One region of the Haloactinomyces albus genome, then DNA from elsewhere that is predicted to be linked to it. Evidence: riboswitches for the same ligand, from Rfam matches in the RefSeq annotation. Region 1 holds a riboswitch; each other region holds the start of a gene.
What was found. Region 1 has a riboswitch for thiamine pyrophosphate ahead of JOF55_RS14820 (thiamine ABC transporter substrate-binding protein). Riboswitches for the same ligand answer to the same signal wherever they lie in the genome.
Positions count from the first base shown of each region.

Region 2: linked by a shared signal. The riboswitch ahead of thiC (phosphomethylpyrimidine synthase ThiC) and the one ahead of JOF55_RS14820 (thiamine ABC transporter substrate-binding protein) in region 1 are both predicted to bind thiamine pyrophosphate.
Region 3: linked by a shared signal. The riboswitch ahead of thiO (glycine oxidase ThiO) and the one ahead of JOF55_RS14820 (thiamine ABC transporter substrate-binding protein) in region 1 are both predicted to bind thiamine pyrophosphate.

Region 1 is NZ_JAVDXW010000001.1:3,129,416-3,133,385, forward strand. Features, by position in the region: gene glmS (glutamine--fructose-6-phosphate transaminase (isomerizing)) at 1-1,290, shown strand, start outside; TPP riboswitch at 1,313-1,422, shown strand; gene JOF55_RS14820 (thiamine ABC transporter substrate-binding protein) at 1,459-2,517, shown strand; gene JOF55_RS14825 (ABC transporter permease) at 2,640-3,970, shown strand, end outside.
Region 2 is NZ_JAVDXW010000001.1:1,849,192-1,853,161, forward strand. Features, by position in the region: gene JOF55_RS08635 (LytR C-terminal domain-containing protein) at 1-206, opposite strand, end outside; gene JOF55_RS08640 (DUF3263 domain-containing protein) at 203-739, opposite strand; gene JOF55_RS08645 (peptide deformylase) at 953-1,528, shown strand; TPP riboswitch at 1,680-1,808, shown strand; gene thiC (phosphomethylpyrimidine synthase ThiC) at 1,801-3,483, shown strand; gene thiD (bifunctional hydroxymethylpyrimidine kinase/phosphomethylpyrimidine kinase) at 3,620-3,970, shown strand, end outside.
Region 3 is NZ_JAVDXW010000001.1:1,856,753-1,860,722, reverse strand. Features, by position in the region: gene JOF55_RS08690 (threonine ammonia-lyase) at 1-179, opposite strand, end outside; gene JOF55_RS08685 (S1 family peptidase) at 538-1,662, shown strand; gene thiE (thiamine phosphate synthase) at 1,738-2,412, opposite strand; TPP riboswitch at 2,518-2,626, shown strand; gene thiO (glycine oxidase ThiO) at 2,617-3,759, shown strand; gene thiS (sulfur carrier protein ThiS) at 3,747-3,947, shown strand; gene JOF55_RS08665 (thiazole synthase) at 3,951-3,970, shown strand, end outside.

The DNA.
Region 1 (3,970 bases):
ATCGTGCTCGGCATCGGCGACGGTGAGATGTTCGCCACCTCCGATATGGCCGCACTGGTGCGGCACACCAACCGCATGGTCCACCTGGATGACGGTGAGCTCGCCACCATCAGCGCCGATGCCTACCGAACCAGCACCATGCAGGCCGACCCCACGGACAAGGTCCCGGCGGCCGTCGACCTGGCCGACGAGGACTACCAGCTGAACGGCTTCCCCGATTTCATGCGCAAGGAGATCCACGACCAGACCAGGGCCGGTCACCGTGCACTGCGTGGGCGACTCGACGAGCGGTTCGCCACGGCACGCCTCGACGGTCTCGGCCTGGATGCCCGGGAACTGCGCGCTGTCCGACGGGTGAAGTTCCTCGGCTGCGGATCGGCCTACTACGCGGGACAGCTCGGTGCCAACCTCGTCGAGGAACTGGCCCGGCTGCCCGCCGACGCCGAACCGGCCTCGGAGTTCCGCTACCGCAATCCCGTCATCGAGGAGGGCACGCTCTACGTCGCCGTCAGCCAGTCCGGTGAAACCCTGGACACGCTCGCGGCCGTCCAGGAGCTCAAGCGCAAGGGCGGTCAGGTGGTCGGCCTGGTCAACGCGGTCGGCAGTGCCATCGCCAGGGAATGCGGCAGCGGCGTCTTCCTCCATGCGGGGCCGGAAGTGTCCGTGGCCTCGACCAAGGCCGTCACGAACATGTCCCTGTCCTTCGCGCTGTTGGCGCTGCTGCTCGGCCGGGTACGCGATCTTTCGATGGCGCACGGCAGGCGGCTCGTGGCTGCGCTCGCGGCGATTCCCGATCGAATCACGGACGTCCTGGCAGCGGAAGAGCAGGCAATCGCAGCCGCCGAGCGCTATGCCGGTACCGAGCACATGTTCTTCGTGGGACGGGTCCGTGGCTGGCCGGTCGCTCGTGAGGGCGCCCAGAAGCTCAAGGAGATCTCCTACGTCCACGCCGAAGCCTACGAGGCGGCCGAGCTCAAGCACGGGCCGCTGGCGCTGATCGATCACACCATGCCTTCGGTGGTGATCGTCCCCGACGACGAGCTGCTGGCCAAGAACATCGGCACGATCGAGCAGATCAGGGCCAGGAACGGCCCGGTCATCGCGATCACGAACGCGGACCTGCCGGAAGGTCTCGCCGAGACGGTGATCCGGCTTCCGCGTGGTGAGCCGGAACTCGATCCGATCCTGTTCACGGTCCCGCTCCAGCTGTTCGCGTATCACCTGGCCACCGCACTGGGACGGAATGTCGACAAGCCGCGCAACCTGGCCAAGAGCGTGACGGTCGAATGAACGGTTGACAGTGCACTAGACTCGCGGTCGCCACGGGAGTCCAGTGTGCTGGGCTGAGAGGAGGGTGCAGGAGCCCTCGACCGTCCACCTGAACCGGATCATGCCGGCGCAGGGAGGCGCTGCGATCAGCTCGACGTGCGCACGCGTGGCATGATCTCGGGAGGATCGTTGAACCGTTTGCTGCGCCGTTCGGCTCGGCTCGCGGGTGTGGTCGTCGTGGCCGCACTCACCGCAGGCTGCTCTCTCATCGGTGCCCAGGGCAGTGAGCAGGGCACGCGCACGGTCACCCTGGTGACCCACGACTCGTTCGCCGTCGCCGACGAGACGCTGGCGAACTTCGAGCGCCGTTCCGGAATCGAGGTGACGATCCAGCGCCGTGGTGATGCGGGCGCGCTGACCAACAAGCTGGTGTTGACCAAGGCGAACCCGATCGGCGATGTCGCCTACGGCATCGATTCGACCTTCGCCTCGCGGGCGCTGGACGAGGGTGTCTTCGTGCCCTACGAGCCCGCCGGGGCGAAGAAGATCCCCCAGCGCTACTCGATTGGTTCCGGTAACCGGCTGACTCCCATCGATGCCGGCGACGTGTGCGTCAACATCGACACCCGGTGGTTCGCCGAGCACCGGATCCCCGAGCCGACGAGCCTGCGCGACCTGACCGAACCGCGCTACCGGGGACTGCTCGCCGTCCCGAGCCCGGCGACGTCCTCGCCGGGACTGGCGTTCCTGCTCAACACCATCACCACGTTCGGCGAGTCCGGTTGGAAGGAGTACTGGCGCGGTCTGGTCGCCAACGACGTGCGAATCACCTCCGGGTGGCAGCAGGCGTACAACCAGGACTTCTCCGGGTCCGCAGGCCGGGGCTCGCGCCCGATCGTGCTGTCCTACGCGTCCTCACCCGCCGCCGAGGTGCGACCGGATGGCACCTCGCGCACCCGAGCACTGCTCGACACCTGCTATCGGCAGGTCGAGTACGCCGGGGTACTGGCGGGAGCCGAACATCCCGAGGCGGCACGCGCGGTGATGGATTTCCTGGTTTCGCGGCGGTTCCAGGCACAGGTCTCCGAGCAGATGTACGTCTATCCGGTGGTGCGGGGAGTGGCACTGCCGGAGAGCTGGCAGAAAGTGGCTCCCCGGCCGCAGCGGCCGGCCGAGATGAGCCCCGACCGGATCGAGCGGAACCGGCAGCGCTGGGTGCAGCAGTGGCGCACCCTGGTTCGGGGCTGACGGTGGCGGTTCTCGGGAAAACCGCGCCGTCGAAAAACGTGCCGCCGAGGACCACCTCGGCCAACGGAGCCGGTCCCCGCTCCGGTTCGTCCGGGCATCGGAAGTACTCCATCGCCCTGGGGATGGCCGCGACCGCTGTCCTGGGGTTTCTGGGGTTGTTTTTCGCCTGGCCGGTCGTGGCGATCATCGGGCTCGGGCTCGACGGTGGTGTGGCCGAGGTGCTCACCAGCGCCCGGACCTGGGATCTCGTCGCCTTCACCCTGGGGCAGGCTGCCGTGTCGACGGTGCTGGCGCTGTTGGCCGGTATGCCGGTGGCCTATGTGCTGGCACGCGTCGCGGTGCCCGGAAAGACACTGCTGCGCGCGGTGGTCACGGTCCCGTTCGTACTGCCGACGCTCGTGGTGGGGATGGCGTTCCGCGCGCTTCTCGGTGCCGAGGGCGGCGGCGGTGCTTCCGGCCTGCTGGGGATCGTGCTGGCCAACGCGTTCTTCAATGTCTCGGTCGTGGCCCGGACCGTGGGAGGACTGTGGACGCATCTCGATCGACGCACCGAGGACGCCGCCCGCTCGCTCGGGGCGTCCCGCCTGCGGGCGTTCATCTCGGTGACCCTGCCCGCACTGCGGCCCGCCCTGGGATCGGCGATGGCGATCGTGTTCCTGTTCTGCTCCACCAGTTTCGGTGTCGTGCTCGTCCTCGGTGGCGGCACCTACCGGACCCTGGAAACCGAGATCTACCTGCGTACCGTGCGCCTGCTCGACCTGTCCGGGGCGGCGGCACTGTCGTTGCTGCAACTCGCGGCGGTGCTGGCTGCGCTGGTGATCGCCGCGGTGGCGCGGCGGCGCCGGGAGGCGGCGCTGCGGTTGCGCAGCGCAGGCGACACCGCGCGGCGACCCCAGGGGGCGGAATGGTGCGTGGTGGGAGCAGCGGTCCTGGTGGTACTGGGATTGCTGGTCCCCATCGCGGGTCTCCTCGCCCGCTCGGTGTCCACCCGTGACGGCTGGAGTCTGGCGGGCTATCGGGCCCTGGCCGGGAGCGGGGACAACGGCACGCTCGCGGTATCGGGTTGGGAGGCCGCCTGGAACTCCCTGCGTACGGCGGCCGACGCGACCTGGATGGCGCTGCTGCTGGGTATCCTCGCCTCCATTGTGCTGGTCGGGCTCCGGCGCCGTGTCGCGGCGGAGATGATGGATGCGGCCCTGATGCTGCCGCTGGGAGTCTCGGCGGTGACGGTCGGTTTCGGCTACCTGATCACCTTGGACACACTGCCCGGTGACCTGCGCACCTCGCCACTGCTCGTGCCGTTCGCGCAGGCACTGTTGGTGACCCCGCTGGTCATCCGCATGGTGCTGCCGGTGCTGCGGTCGATCGACGGGAGGCTGCGGGAGGCCGCGGCAACGCTCGGTGCGAGCCCGTGGCGGGTGAGGTGGGAGATCGATGCCCCGTTGGCTGCGCG
Region 2 (3,970 bases), 1.3 Mb from region 1:
GGCACCGCAGGGGACGCGCCGGACGCCGGAGTCGCCGCGGTGGGCGAAGGCGGCGGAGTGGAGGACGTCGACTGCGCGACACTGTGTGTCCCGCCGGAGACGACGGTGGCGACGCCGAACACCGCTGCGAGAACGCCCAAGCCGATCAGTACGAAACCGACGAGCTTGGTCGCGGACGGTCCGACCGGTGGTTCTCCGGAAGTCATCGGGTCTCGGCTCCCCTCGTCTCGGTCTCCCGCCGAGAAGAGCTCCGCTGCGGAAATGGCCGGTATGCCGGTTCGCTTCCGATCGGATACGCGGGTTCGGCATCCGCGTGGCCGTCCCGGTCCCGACGCAGACGCTTGATCAGCATGGGATCCGCCCGGAGCGCTTCCGGCCTGTCCACCAACGCAGCAAGAACCTCGTAGTAGCGGGACACGGGCATATCGAACAGCTCACGGATCGCTCGTTCCTTGGCCCCGGACCGCTTCCACCATTGCCGTTCGAAGGCCAGAATGCTCCACTCCCGCGAACTCAGGGAACGCGCCCGCTGCCCCTCGGAGGTCGGCTCGGACGGCTGCGGCTCGTCCGGCACGGTCGGCTCGCTGATCCGCTCGATCGGCTCGGTGATCGGATCGGCGAGCTTCAGATGCCGAGGCGGCGCCGGTTCGGGCTCGCTCCGACGCTGCTCGACGATGCGCGCCATGTGCTCGCACTGCCGGGCGATCTCCTGCGCAGTCAACATCTGGGCAGCGTCCATGCGACTCCTCGCCTCGCGATCGGGGCACCCGCGTTCGCAGGAATCACACTCGTGTGAGTCCTGACCTCCATTACACCATGTCATGATCCACGGTGTGTGCATCTCACGCCGTGCAAGCCACATTCCGTTGTGTTGATCATCCGGCGATCTCGCCGGACCCCACGGGTGCACAGGAGGCCGTTCCCGCACTACCGGGGCGATACAGTGCGGTACATGGCCGTGCACTCGATCCGCATCGCCGGTGATCCGGTACTGCACACTCCGACGCGCCCGGTGGTGGCTTTCGACGACGAACTGCAAACCCTGATCGACGACATGGTCGAGACCATGAAAGCGGCGAACGGGGTCGGGCTGGCTGCCAACCAGATCGGCGTGGACCTGCGCGTCTTCGTTTACGACTGCCCGGACGACGAAGGCACCTACCACCAGGGGGTGGTCGTGAACCCGGTGCTGGAGACCTCCGAGGTTCCGCAGGGCATGCCCGATCCCGAGGAGGACTGGGAAGGATGCCTGTCGGTACCCGGGGAGAGCTATCCGACAGGGCGTGCGGAGTGGGCGAAGGTGACGGGAGCCGACAGGAACGGGAATCCGATCGAGGTGGAAGGCACCGGATATCTCGCCCGCTGCCTGCAGCACGAGACCGACCATCTGGACGGGTATCTCTACCTGAGCCGATTGATCGGCCGCAACGCACGGGCGGCGAAGAAGATGGTCAAGCGCAACGGCTGGGGCGTACCGGGCCTGTCCTGGAACCCCGCCGAGGAAAGCGATCCGTTCGCCGAGGAATGATGCCGGACCACGGCCGTCGGAACTCGCCGGTGTCCAGGCTCGGACCGAAGGGCTCCGGCAGGTCATCAGCCCAGCGGAACACCCGACTTCCGTCCGGGGAGTGAAGACCACTTGGCAAGAGGCACCGAATATGGCTAGCCTCATACCCGACAACGAAATCTGCGGGAGCTCGCACCGGAAGCGGGCTGAGAGGGCGGCTGAGTCGACAGGGGCTCGGGGCCGCCGACCGCCTGAACCTGACCGGGTAATACCGGCGTAGGGAGTGAAAAGTCATGGCCGACGTGTCTCCGGCGCTGTCCGATTCCGACGCTTTTTCGTCCAATGGTGACCAGTCCGGCGGAAACAATGCCGGGGTCACCACGGGAGCCATCCGCGGCTCGCGGAAGGTCCACCACACCACCGAGTCCGGCCTGAAGGTGCCTGCACGCCGCATCGAGCTGTCCAATGGTGAGCACCTCGACGTCTACGACACCTCGGGTCCCTACACCGATGAAGCAGCCCATGTGGACGTCCACAGTGGCCTGCATCCGCTGCGCACCGGCTGGACCGACGGTCGGGAGCACCGCACTCAACTCGGTTGGGCGAAGTCCGGCGTGGTCACCCGCGAGATGGAGTTCATCGCCGCCCGCGAGAACGTCAGTCCGGAATTCGTGCGCGACGAGGTCGCCCGCGGGCGCGCGGTGATTCCCGCCAACCGGTGCCACCCGGAAAGCGAGCCGATGATCATCGGCAAGAATTTCCTGGTCAAGGTCAACGCCAACATCGGCAACTCCGCCGTGACCTCCTCGATCGAAGAGGAGGTGGAGAAGATGGTGTGGGCAGGCCGCTGGGGCGCGGACACGATCATGGACCTGTCCACCGGCAAGCGCATCCACGAAACCCGCGAGTCGATCCTGCGCAATTCCCCCGTACCGATCGGCACGGTGCCGATCTACCAGGCGATGGAGAAGGTCGACGGCGATCCGGCGAAGCTGACCTGGGAAATCTACCGGGACACCGTGATCGAGCAGTGCGAGCAGGGTGTGGACTACATGACCGTGCACGCGGGAGTGCTGCTGCGCTATGTGCCGTTGACCGCGCAGCGCGTCACCGGCATCGTCTCGCGCGGCGGTTCGATCATGGCCGCCTGGTGCCTGGCCCACCACCGGGAAAGCTTCCTCTACACGCACTATTCCGAGCTGTGCGAGATTCTGCGGCACTACGATGTGACGTTCTCGCTCGGCGACGGGCTGCGTCCCGGTTCCATCGCCGATGCCAACGACCGTGCCCAGTTCGCCGAATTGGAAACACTCGGCGAACTCACCCACATCGCCCGCGAGCACGACGTGCAGGTCATGATCGAGGGTCCCGGGCACGTGCCGATGGACAAGATCACCGAGAACGTGCGCCGGGAAGAGGAGCTCTGCGGCGAGGCGCCGTTCTACACGCTCGGGCCGCTGGCCACCGATATCGCACCCGCCTACGATCACATCACCTCGGCCATCGGTGCGGCCAACATCGCACAGGCCGGGACGGCAATGCTGTGCTATGTCACGCCGAAGGAGCACCTCGGGCTGCCCAACCGCGATGACGTCAAGACCGGTGTGATCACCTACAAGATCGCCGCGCACTCCGCCGACCTCGCCAAGGGACATCCGCGAGCGCAGGAACGCGATGACGCCCTCTCGAAAGCGCGGTTCGAGTTCCGCTGGCACGACCAGTTCAATCTCGCACTGGATCCGGACACCGCCCAGTCGTTCCACGACGAGACGTTGCCCGCCGAACCGGCCAAGACCGCGCACTTCTGCTCCATGTGCGGACCGAAGTTCTGCTCGATGAAGATCACTCAGGACGTGCGCGACTATGCCGAGAAGCACGGTCTGACCAGTGTCGAGGCGATCGAGGCCGGGATGCGTGAGAAGTCCGAGGAGTTCACGGAGGAGGGTGGACGGGTTTACCTGCCCGTCGCCGATTGACCGGCGGCGCGCGTGCGGAGCCGGTGCGCTCGTGGCAGAGGCCGGGCACTTCGGGTGCTGTGGTTGTGCGCGAAACTGCAGCACCACACCCGGTGACCGGTGAGGAACGATGCGGTGAACCCGTAGCATGAACGCGATGCAGAACGAGCAGGCAAGCACGCCGCAGCGACCGTACGTGCCGGTCGAAGCCGGTGCTCACGAAGTGCGGCCCGCCAACGATACTGCGCCCCCCACGGCATTGACGATCGCCGGGTCGGATTCCGGGGGCAGCGCCGGTATGCACGCGGACCTGCGCACGTTCTTCTCCTGCGGCGTGCACGGGATGACCGCCGTGACAGCGGTGACCGTGCAGAACACCGTCGGGGTCAACGGCATTGTCGAGATCCCGCCGGAGACGGTCGCCGCACAGATCGAGGCGGTCGCAGGCGATATCGGGGTGAACGCCGCGAAGACCGGGATGCTGGCATCGACAGGATGCATCGAGGCC
Region 3 (3,970 bases), 1.3 Mb from region 1:
GCACCGCGGATCTTGAACGCTCCGGTCGGTTGAAGACTCTCCGGCTTGAGCAGGAGGGGGCGCGCCGGGTCGGCATCGGCCACCGGGAGCAGCGGGGTGCGCACCGGCCCGACCGAGGGTGGCATCGCCGTCAGCACCGTCCGGGCCGCCGCGATCTCGGCGTAGCTCACCAACTGCATGGAAGCGATCTTTCTGCACGAAAGCCGGATTCGGCAAGCTCGTTCACCTCGCTGCTCACATCCGAGAACGTGCTGCGGTGATCCTGCGGATGGTGAGTGCAGTGATGGATACGGACAGTAATGGAGAGAGTGCTGTAAACCACGTTGGCCGGGTTCGGGTTGCCCGGATGGCTTACCGTGATAACGCCCCCGTAACGATGTGTGTAAAACCACCCGAAAGAGTTTCACGAAATCTTCGCCAGTGGGCGGAATCCGCTCGCCGTCTACGCCGAAAGTAGGCTGTGTGTGATCGATGACTCGGGTCATACTCCTTCGCCAGGGGGACGGAGATGCGTTCTCAGGACAAGGGAGACAGCACATGAAGCGCAGGCTCGCGGCCCGCATGGCGGGGACAATGGCGCTGGCAGCCGGAACTGCCGCCGCGCTGACCATGCCGGCGACCGCGGCCCCGGAGGCCACACCCCTGGAGTCCATCGCGGAAGGTCGATTGGAGGCCATGCAGCGAGACCTCGGCCTGACCTTGCAGCAGGTACGAGAACGTCTGCAGCAGGAAAAGATCGCCGACAAGCTCCAGGAGCAACTGCAGAGCAGCCTCGGTGGTGCCTTCGGAGGGGCCCACTTCGATGCCGACCTCGGCAAGCTGGTCGTGGGGGTCACCGACAAGGCGAAATTCGACGAGGTCCGCGCAGCGGGAGCGAAGGCCGAGCTTGTCGATGACAGCGCGAGTGTGCTCAACACGGCGGCCGACACGCTCGACGGAGTCGAGCGACGAGCCCCGACATCGATCAGCGGCTGGTATGTCGACCCGACGAGCAATTCCGTCGTCGTCACGACCGCGATGGGAACGGCGCAACGGGCGACCGAGTTCATCCGCTCGACCGATGTGGACACCACAGCGGTGCGCGTGGTCGAGTCACGGGAATCGCCGCGCCTGTTCACCGATATCATCGGCGGTAACGCCTTCTACAACAAGAGCGGCTTACGCTGTTCCATCGGCTTCGCCGTCCAGGGTGGATTCATCACCGCGGGCCACTGCGGTAACCGGAGTGACAGCACCAGCCGACCTGCCGGTACCTTCGCGGGCTCTTCCTTCCCGCACAACGACTATGCCTACGTCACGTCCTCGGCCACCCCGAAGCCGCAGGTCAACGACTACCGGGGCGGTGCCGTGACCGTCGCCGGTTCGCGGGAGGCCCCGGTCGGTGCCTCGGTGTGCCGCTCCGGCTCCACGACCGGCTGGCACTGCGGAACCATCGAGGCCAAGAACCAGACGGTGCGCTACGAAACGGGCACCGTGTCCGGTCTGACCCGGACCGACGTATGTGCCGAGCCGGGGGATTCCGGAGGCGCGTTCCTCTCGGGCAACCAGGCCCAGGGGGTGACCTCCGGCGGTTCCGGTGACTGCGACCGCGGCGGGGTGACTTACTTCCAGCCGATCAACGAGGCCCTCCAGACCTATGGCGTAAGCCTGGTTACCGGCTAGGCAACGTCCGGCCGCGGAGAAAATTGCAGTTTCGCGCGAAACTGCAATTTTCCCGACTTTTGCGGCAAACCACCGTCATCCCTGCAAACGGGAACGCAGTGTCTCCGCCGCCCGGCGCGGGTCCTCGGCCTCGGTGATCGCGCGTACGACAACGACACGCTCGGCTCCGGCGGCCATGGCCTCGTCCAGATTGCCGTGGTCGATGCCGCCGATGGCGAACCACGGCCGGCCGTGGCCGTGGTGTTCGGCGGCATGGCGAACCAGGTCGAGCCCCGCAGCCTCCCGTCCCGGTTTCGTGGGCGTGGTCCAGACCGGACCGGTACAGAAGTAGTCCACTCCCTGCTCGGTGGCTGCCGCGTCGGCCTGAACCACGTCGTGCGTGGAACGACCGATGGCCATCTGGTGCCCCACGAGGCGCCGGGCCGACTCCACCGGGATGTCCTCCTGCCCCAGATGCAGGATGTCGGCATCGGCGGTCAGAGCGATGTCGGCGCGATCGTTGACCGCAAGCAGCGCGCCGTGGCGCGTACACGCCTCGGCCAGTACTTCCAGAGCCGCCAGTTCCTGTCGTGCCTCCAGCGGTGCGCCCGCCGGGTTCTTGTCCCGCAGTTGGATGATGTCCACCCCGCCCGCGAGGGCCGCTTCCGCGAATTCGGCCAGGTCACCGCGGTCGGTACGGGCATCGGTGCACAGATACAGTCGCGCCTCGTCGAGACGCACACGGATCCCGTAGCCATCGAATCCAGGCATGTTGCTCAGGGTAGCTTGTTCGGAGATGGCAGCTCGCGTGGACTTTCCGGATTTTCGTATTCGTCAGGAGCTGACTTCGCACGATCGGATCGGATAGCCTGGGTGGCGGTGAAGCACGGGAGTCCGTACGAGAGCGGACTGAGAGGGGGCTGATGCCCCGACCGTCGAACCTGATCCGGATCATACCGGCGCAGGGAGCGTGCATTGTCTGGACAACAGGACGGCATCGTCGCGGTGGTGGGCGGCGGTGTCATCGGCATGTCCGCCGCATGGCGGCTGGCTGTGGCGGGCTGCCGGGTGCGGTTGATCGATCCGGATCCGGGGTTCGGCGGTGCCTCCTGGGTTGCGGGAGGGATGCTGGCTCCGATCGCCGAGGCATGGCCCGGTGAGGAACCTCTGCTGGAGCTGGGGGCCGCTTCACTGCACAGGTGGCCGGATTTCGCCGAGCGGCTCGGCCGGGACTCGGGGAAGCCGCCGGGCCTGCGGGACGAGGGAACCCTCGTTGTCGCCGCCGACAGCGCCGACCGTGCGGAACTCGACACTCTCGCCGACCATCTGGCCTCGCTCGGGCGTACTGTCACTCGCCACACCAGTCGCCGACTCCGCGGGCTGGAGCCCTCGCTCGGCCCCGGTGTCCGAGGGGGACTGGAGGTGCCGGGTGATCTCGCGGTCGACAACCGGATCACCCTCGAAGCGCTTCGTGCCGCCGCCGAATCGGCAGGGGTGGAGTTCGTCCGTGCCGCTGCTCGCGGTGTCCGCTCTGGAGTGGTCGAGCTCGCCGACTCGACTGGGGCCGACTCGGCAGTGCACTGCGATGTCGTGGTGATCGCCACGGGTGCGCATGCGGAGGAACTGCATCCGGCGTTGCGGGGCGCCATCCGGCCCGTCAAGGGGGAGATCCTGCGTCTGAGGTCTCGAGCAACATCGATCCCGCCACCGCGGCGGACCATACGAGGGCCGGTACACGGACGGCAGGTGTACCTGGTGCCGCGTGCGGACGGGATCGTCATCGGTGCCACCCAGTACGAGGCCGGGTTCGACACCGAGGTCACTGTCGGTGGCGTGCGGAACCTGTTGGCCGACGCAGAACGGTTCGTGCCGGGCATCGCGGAATACGCATTGGTCGAGAGCACAGCGGGGCTGCGGCCGAGCACCGAGGACAATCTTCCCCTGCTCGGCTGGGTGGCACCCGGCGTCGTGGCCGCGACCGGACATCATCGCAACGGATTTCTGCTCGCCCCCGTCACGGCGGAAGCCGTGGTCGGGCTGGTGTGTGGCAGTGCGTTGCCTGCCGAGGCAAAAGCTGCGGATCCATCGCGCTTGGGAGGACAGCAATGCACATCGTGATCAACGGACAGCCGCGCGAGTTCGCCGAGGGCACCACGCTGGCCGATGCCTTGAAGGACTTCGGGGTACCGGACAGCGGGGTGGCCGTGGCCGTCAACGGCACCGTCGTTGCCCGGGACAGCTGGCCGGCCACGCCGCTGGAACCGCAAACCGGTATCGAGATCCTCACCGCGGTACAGGGAGGTTGAGGAATGGACGATCCACTGGTGAT